2 regions of the Exiguobacterium sp. s101 genome follow, and region 1 is predicted to be linked to the other one. Evidence: predicted binding sites of a transcription regulator. Region 1 holds the regulator's gene; the other holds the start of a gene.
The links. Region 1 encodes Rex, which represses fermentation and respiration genes when NADH is low (regulators of the CRP and FNR family bind a similar motif). Its sites were predicted from a motif close to TTGTGAAATATTTCACAA; they were not measured.
Positions count from the first base shown of each region.

Region 1 (3,425 bases):
AGATCCAAGTGGTTCGTCGGCTCGTCTAAGATGAGGAGGTTCGGTTGCTCGAGCTTCAGCTTGGCCAACGTAAGACGTGCCCGTTCACCACCCGATAGTTCGAGGACACGTTTCGTGACGTCATCGCCGCTGAAGAGGAACTGACCGAGAAGACTCCGCACTTCTTGCTCACGCATGAGCGGCCAGTCGTTCCAAATCTCATCGATGACACGGTTTGTGTCAGACAAGTTTTGTTGCTCCTGATCGTAGTAGCCGATCTCGACGCCGGTCCCGTAACGGATCTCACCCGTGAGGACGGCTTGTTGTTTCGTCAACACTTTGAGTAATGTCGACTTCCCGACCCCGTTCGGACCGACGAGCGCGACGGATTCACCGCGCTGCAGCTGGAAGCGGAGATTTTTGGCGATTGCTTCCTCATACCCGATGGCGAGGTCACTCGCGCTCAATACATCGTTCCCACTCTGGCGTTTGATAGAGAACGAGAGGACAGCACTGCGTTCGTCACCGTCCGGAGCATCGAGACGGTCGACTTTCTCGAGACGCTTCCGTACGCTTTGCGCCCGTTTCGTCGTCGTCGCCCGGGCGATGTTTCGCTGGATGAAGTCCTGCATCTTGGCAATCTCTTCTTGCTGCGACTCGAACTGCTTCTTCTCTTGTTCGTAAAGGGCAGCCTTCTGCTCGAGATACTTCGTATAGTTCCCGACGAAGCGACGGCTCCGATGACGTGACAGCTCATAGACGACCGAAACGACACGGTCGAGGAAGTACCGGTCGTGGGAGACGATGAGGACAGCTCCTTTATAGCCGCCCAAGTACTTCTCGAGCCAGGCGAGCGTCTCGATGTCCAAATGGTTCGTCGGCTCATCCAAGATGAGCAGGTCAGGACTTTGAAGGAGCATCTTCGCCAAGGCGAGACGTGTCCGTTGTCCCCCGGATAGCGTGTCGATGCGACGTTCGAAGTCATCCGGATAGAAGCGCATCCCATGGAGGACCGAGCGGATGGTCGCTTCATACTGGTAACCGCCACGCTCTTTGAACGTATGCTGCTCTTCATCGTAAGAAGAGAGGAGACGTTCGTACGCAGCGGCGTCATTTAGGATTCGTTCGGATCCCATGTCGGCTTCCATGCGACGGAGCGTCTTCTCCTGCTCGATCAAGTCCGTGAAGACGGTGAGCATCTCGTTCCAGATCGTCTCGTCGGATTCGAGCCCTGAGTCTTGGGCGAGATAGCCGATGGTGACGTCTTTTGGCTTCATGATGTCCCCGGAATCATAGTTGTATTCACCAGCGATGACTTTCAAAAGTGTGGACTTACCGGCACCGTTCCGACCGACGAGGGCGACACGTTCACCTTCCTGGATTTCGAGTTTTACGTTTTCTAAAATCGGCTCGACGCCGAAGGATTTGGATAAGTTGTTGACTTGCAGTAGGATCAAGTGAAAAAACCCCTTTCTCTCTATTTAGTATACTGTATTTTTCAGCGATTTTAGGTATATTCGTTGAGTGGTCATGTGAATTCGTTTACAATCAAGGTGTATGAAATTCAGATTCGTTTGTAACGTGTCGTAAAAAGGAGGCTCTTTCCGTTGAGTCAAAACGAACCAAAGATTCCACAAGCGACAGCCAAACGGTTGCCACTATACTATCGATTTATTCAAAGCCTGCATGCGTCAGGGAAACAACGTGTCTCTTCAGCAGAACTGAGTGAGGCGGTCAAGGTCGATTCGGCTACGATTCGCCGTGATTTCTCGTACTTCGGTGCGCTCGGTAAAAAGGGATATGGCTATAACGTGCAGTATCTGTTAGACTTTTTCCGAAAGACACTGAATCAAGACGAGATTACGAATGTCGCCTTGGTCGGGGTCGGTCACCTTGGGACGGCATTCGTCAACTATAACTTCCTTAAAAACAATAACACACATATCGTCGTCGGGTTCGACGCAGACGAGACAAAAGTCGGCACGACGATGTCAGGCGTCCCAATTCATCACGTCGATGAGATGGAACAGATTATGAAGCAAAACAAGATCGACGTCGCCATTTTGACGGTACCTTCTGCCTATGCGCAGCCCGTCGCAGACGACTTGGTGCGATTCGGCATCAAGGGTATCTTGAACTTCACACCGGCACGACTCACTGTACCGGACACCGTTCGCGTCCATCACATCGATTTGTCGATTGAGCTGCAGTCACTCATTTACTTTATGCAACACTATCCAACCGCTGAGGGGGTCCATCAATAATGGAATTACTAGCATCATCACTCGTCGTCGGGATGCCAGGTGGGGTGAGTCTATTTGTCATCGCCATCATCGCACTCATTCTCTTCGGACCGAAGAAATTACCGGAGTTTGGTCGCGCGGCCGGGCAGACGCTTCGTGAGTTCAAAAATGCAACGAACGGCATGATGAACGAGCACGACGAGAACGACAAGAACGACAAGAAAGCTATCGAAAAGAAAGAGCAGTAAGCCATGAATCATCAACCTGATCAAGAGCGGGAACTCACCGATCACTTGACAGAGCTGCGGAGACGACTGATGCTATCTGCATTTGTCGTCTTTGCCTTCTTTTTGATGGCTTTGCCGAGTGTCAAATATGTACTCGCATACTTGCAAGAAGATCTCATCGAACGTGGGCTCGAACTGAACGCCTTTGGGGTCGCGGACCCACTCATGATTTACTTGAACTTGGCGCTCGTCATCGGCCTGATTGCGGCGAGCCCATTCCTACTGTATCAAGTGTGGGCGTTTGTCGCACCCGGTCTGCATCCGAATGAGCGGAAAGGCACGCTTGCCTATATCCCGATCATCTTCGGATTGTTCTTGATTGGTCTTGCGTTCGCCTACTATTGGTTGTTCCCGCTCGTCCTCGATATCTCGACGGACCTCGGGCAAGACCTCGGACTCGAACAACTCATCGGGGCCAATAATTACTTCACGTTCTTGTTGCAGCTGACAATTCCGTTCGGTCTATTATTCCAATTACCGGTCGTGACGATGTTCCTCACCCGGATCGGTGTCGTGACCCCGTACTTCTTATCGAAGATTCGAAAGTACGCGTACTTTGCGCTATTCGTGGTCGCGGCGTTCATCACACCACCGGACTTGACGTCGCACCTCATGGTGTCACTACCGCTCTTCTTCCTATACGAGATCAGCTTATCGATTTCACGTATCACCTATAAAGGGGTGCTGCGCCGGGAGAAAGAAGCGATGGTGCAAGAACAGATGGATTTAATGAAACAGATGAATGAGAAATGAGCATCGTTCCGTAAATGGGATGGTGCTTTTTTGTGTATTACACTCTAGCTCAACAGGACTTTCATGCTGTTCAAACTTTAGACACTTTTAAGTGAAATAGTGAGCATAGTCGTTGAACCTTATATTGTGAAATAGTACACTAAGATCAAGGATTAAGTGTGAT
Region 1 is NZ_JACSKX010000012.1:90,111-93,535, reverse strand. It holds gene KNO76_RS11120 (ABC-F family ATP-binding cassette domain-containing protein) at 1-1,436, opposite strand, end outside; gene KNO76_RS11115 (redox-sensing transcriptional repressor Rex) at 1,587-2,243, shown strand; gene KNO76_RS11110 (twin-arginine translocase TatA/TatE family subunit) at 2,276-2,470, shown strand; gene tatC (twin-arginine translocase subunit TatC) at 2,474-3,262, shown strand.

Region 2 (3,425 bases), on a different contig from region 1:
CCTGCCCGCGAGACGAGGTATCCACTTGCCGCAAACAAGGCGACCGCCGCTAATCCGGCTGCGTATCCAAAGAAGATAGAGAGAAGAATATCTTTTTTCTCGCGCATCATCCATTTTGTGATTGTCCAAAGCGAGTTCATCGACTCACCCCTTTCTGAAGCGCAAATAGTTCCGCATACTCTGGGACAGCGAGCAATGCTTCATGAGTCCCTTCTGCGATTCGCTTCCCGTCATCCATAAACCAAATCGTATCCGCCTCTTTGATTGTATGCAGGCGATGTGCCACCGTGATCAACGTTGCATCTTTGGAAAGCTCATCGATGGAACGTCTGACGATTCGCTCTGTTTTCAAATCGAGACCGGTCGTCGGTTCATCAAACAGTAAGATCCCTGGTCGTTTAAAGAAGGCTCGAGCGAGTGCCAGACGTTGTCTTTCACCGCCGGATAACCCAAATCCACCTTCCCCAAGCTCCGTCCAGATCCCGTTCGGCAAGTGTGCAATCACCTCAGATAATCCAGCTGCCTCGACTGCTTCTTGTAATTCCCACTCATCGGCCGCCTCACCTAAAGAAATATTGTCGGCGAGTGTCCCCGCAAATAGATACGGGTTTTGAGAGATATACGCAATGTTTCCATACCAGGCAGACTCACCAAACGTATGAAGTGGTTCGCCGTCCACGAGGACGCGTCCCGACTTCACTTGCAGGAGTCCGGAGATGACGTTGAGCACCGTCGTCTTCCCAGATCCGCTCGCACCGACTAAAGCGAGGTGGGTACCGGATGAAATGCGACCACTCAACGGCTGAAGCGCAAAGCGCCCGCCTGCATATTCGAACGATATGTCCTCGAGTTCAAGGTCTGGTGTCCGTGAATCAAGCGACTTCGTTCCCCATTGAGTACGATCATCCGGGGCGTCTAGCACCTCAAAGATTCGATCCGCCGCGCCCATACTGCCTCGACCCGTATGGAAGGCGCTGCCTAAATCTTTAATGGCCAAGTAATACTCCGGTGCCAACACCAAGATTAAAAAGCCTGAGAAGAACGTGAGATTCTCCCAAACGACCATCTGTAGTGCGACTTCTAGTGCCACAACCCCGGTGCTGAGCATGGAGATAAATTCGAGCATGAGACCGGACAAGAATGCTGTCTTCAACACAATCATTGTCGCATCCCGAAAATCGAGGCTGCTTTTCTCAATTGCAATTGCTTCCTGTTCGGTACGGTTATAAAGTTTCAGCGTCGTCAATCCTTGCAGAACATCCAAGAACTTTCCGGAAAATTGATTCATCTTTTCCATCTGTTCTTCGGATTTTTTCTGAGTCGCAATCCCGATGATGATGAAAAACAGCGGGATGAACGGTGCCGTCACCATCATGATGACACCCGAAATCCAGTGTTGGCTAAAAACGACGACCAAAATGAGGAGCGGGATGATCGATGTCTGGATGACTTGTGGCCAGTATTGACTGAAGTAAGCGTCCACCTCGTCAACGGCATCCATGAACACACTGACCTTCTTACCAGACTGACCGGTCAAGGACGATTCGACCGGACTCGTGGCATAGCGATCCAACAATTGAAGACGTAACGTCTGTTTCGCCTTCTCGGATAGGCTCGCACCGATTCGGCCAGATACATAACCGAAAAGCGCCCGTACTAACAGTGCAACAACGAGCCAAAGCAATGCCGGGATGACAGCTTCGAATGATTCATCTTTTAAGAAGATTCGGTCGACAATGTCGACGATTAAATACGCTTGTGCCAAAATGGAGAGTCCAATCATGACCGCAGATAATACGAGTCCGCTGATATGGCTTCTTTCGGCGAACGCAAGGGCTTGCAGTCGTTTCACTGCATTCATCCTTTCTCTATTTACAGTTCAATTCTTTGTGAGATTCATCACTAATTATACAATATGCCACGGTTTGAAGCGAATGCTCCGCTCGTTTGAGTATGTAAAAGACGCCCTCATCTGAGTGGCGTCAATCGATATCTTGCTCAAAATATTCAGGATGCCCGATGACGAGTTGGTGGGCATCGATACGAAGCACATCTTCTTTACGAAGTTTGGCTAAAATCGTTGAGACCGTCTCGCGGGACGTGCCGGACAAACGAGAAAGTTCAACCGCGGTGAAGGGACATCGGACACGCACGCCCTGTTCGTCGGGCTCCCCCAAATCTTCAATCAAAAAATGGAGCGTATTCAAGACGCGCTCTTTTGCACTCGGTGTGATAATCTCTTGGACACGCCGCTCATGTAAATCAAGAATACGGTTCATCTGCCCAATGATATAAAGCAACATACTCGACTGTGTGGACACGAACCGCTCGAAACGGTCCGTCGGAATATAGATGACTTCAATATCCGTCATTGCCTCGGCAGTATGGCGATAGTCTTCCCCCGTGAACAAACCGTTGTAAGGAAAGAACTGTTTCGGTTTTACATAGTCGGCGTAATGATGTGTCGCATTCTCATTCATTCGTTCGAGCCTAATGTAACCACTCATCAAAAAATACACACGCTCCCGTGGGTCACCTTCCATGAATAACAGTTGCCCTTTCCGATAAGTCCTACAATAGACGTGCGGGATGAGCTGTTCAAGCGTCCGACTTGAACATGTCGCAAAAAGCGTTAACTGTCGTAAATCATCGATAGTCCATCTATGTCGCATGTGTATCTCCTCATTTCCAATCAGATCTATTGCTTTCATTATAGATGATATAACATTGAAAACGCTTTCAAAATCCAACATTTTTCTGACATGACAAAAAGGGGTTTCCCCCCTTTTAGTCCAACATAAGTTCAAGTAGCGCGTCCTGCAAATCTCGATCGAGTTCTAACGCATGAAGATCAAACAACCATGCTTCGAGACGTGTCTTCGTTGTGGCCATCTGATACAGGCGATCTTTCAAGTCGTAGGCAATTTCCGCGCGGTCTAAAAACCGATAGAGACGGTCGAGTCGATGTGCGTTCTGCGTCACATCGACCGGAAGTGTCACGGTCTGTTCTTTCTTTAATTCACCGAATGGAATGTGTAACGTCTGTGTCTCTGCATCATAATCACCATCACCGACAACACCGCGGACAAGAATCGTCAACGTCCGTTTCGGCGGAACGAGAGTCAGGTCGCCCGACATCTCGATGTGTAGCGTACGTGCTTCCCAATCGAGCGTGAACGTCGTTTCGAGCGACGCCCCTGTTTCATAATCCCTACTTTCTCCGTCGTCCTCATACATCGTAAATGTATTTGAAGCACCTGGGAAGACGAGCACCTCTAATGCGCTCGGATTCCCCGTATCGTTTCCGTGCGGCTCGTGTGGCATCAGTGGAACGATAGCACCCGCTTTGGCGAAGACCGGTTGTTGATTGAGTCCACGGAACACACGAATCGTTTTATCTCCTTCATAGCGGTGTCCTGTGAAGA
Region 2 is NZ_JACSKX010000005.1:93,512-96,936, reverse strand. It holds gene cydC (thiol reductant ABC exporter subunit CydC) at 1-140, opposite strand, end outside; gene cydD (thiol reductant ABC exporter subunit CydD) at 137-1,861, opposite strand; gene KNO76_RS06180 (Crp/Fnr family transcriptional regulator) at 1,983-2,672, opposite strand; gene KNO76_RS06175 (glycoside hydrolase family 31 protein) at 2,788-3,425, opposite strand, start outside.
Region 2: the regulator Rex is predicted to act here: its motif matches at 1,888-1,905, upstream of cydD (thiol reductant ABC exporter subunit CydD).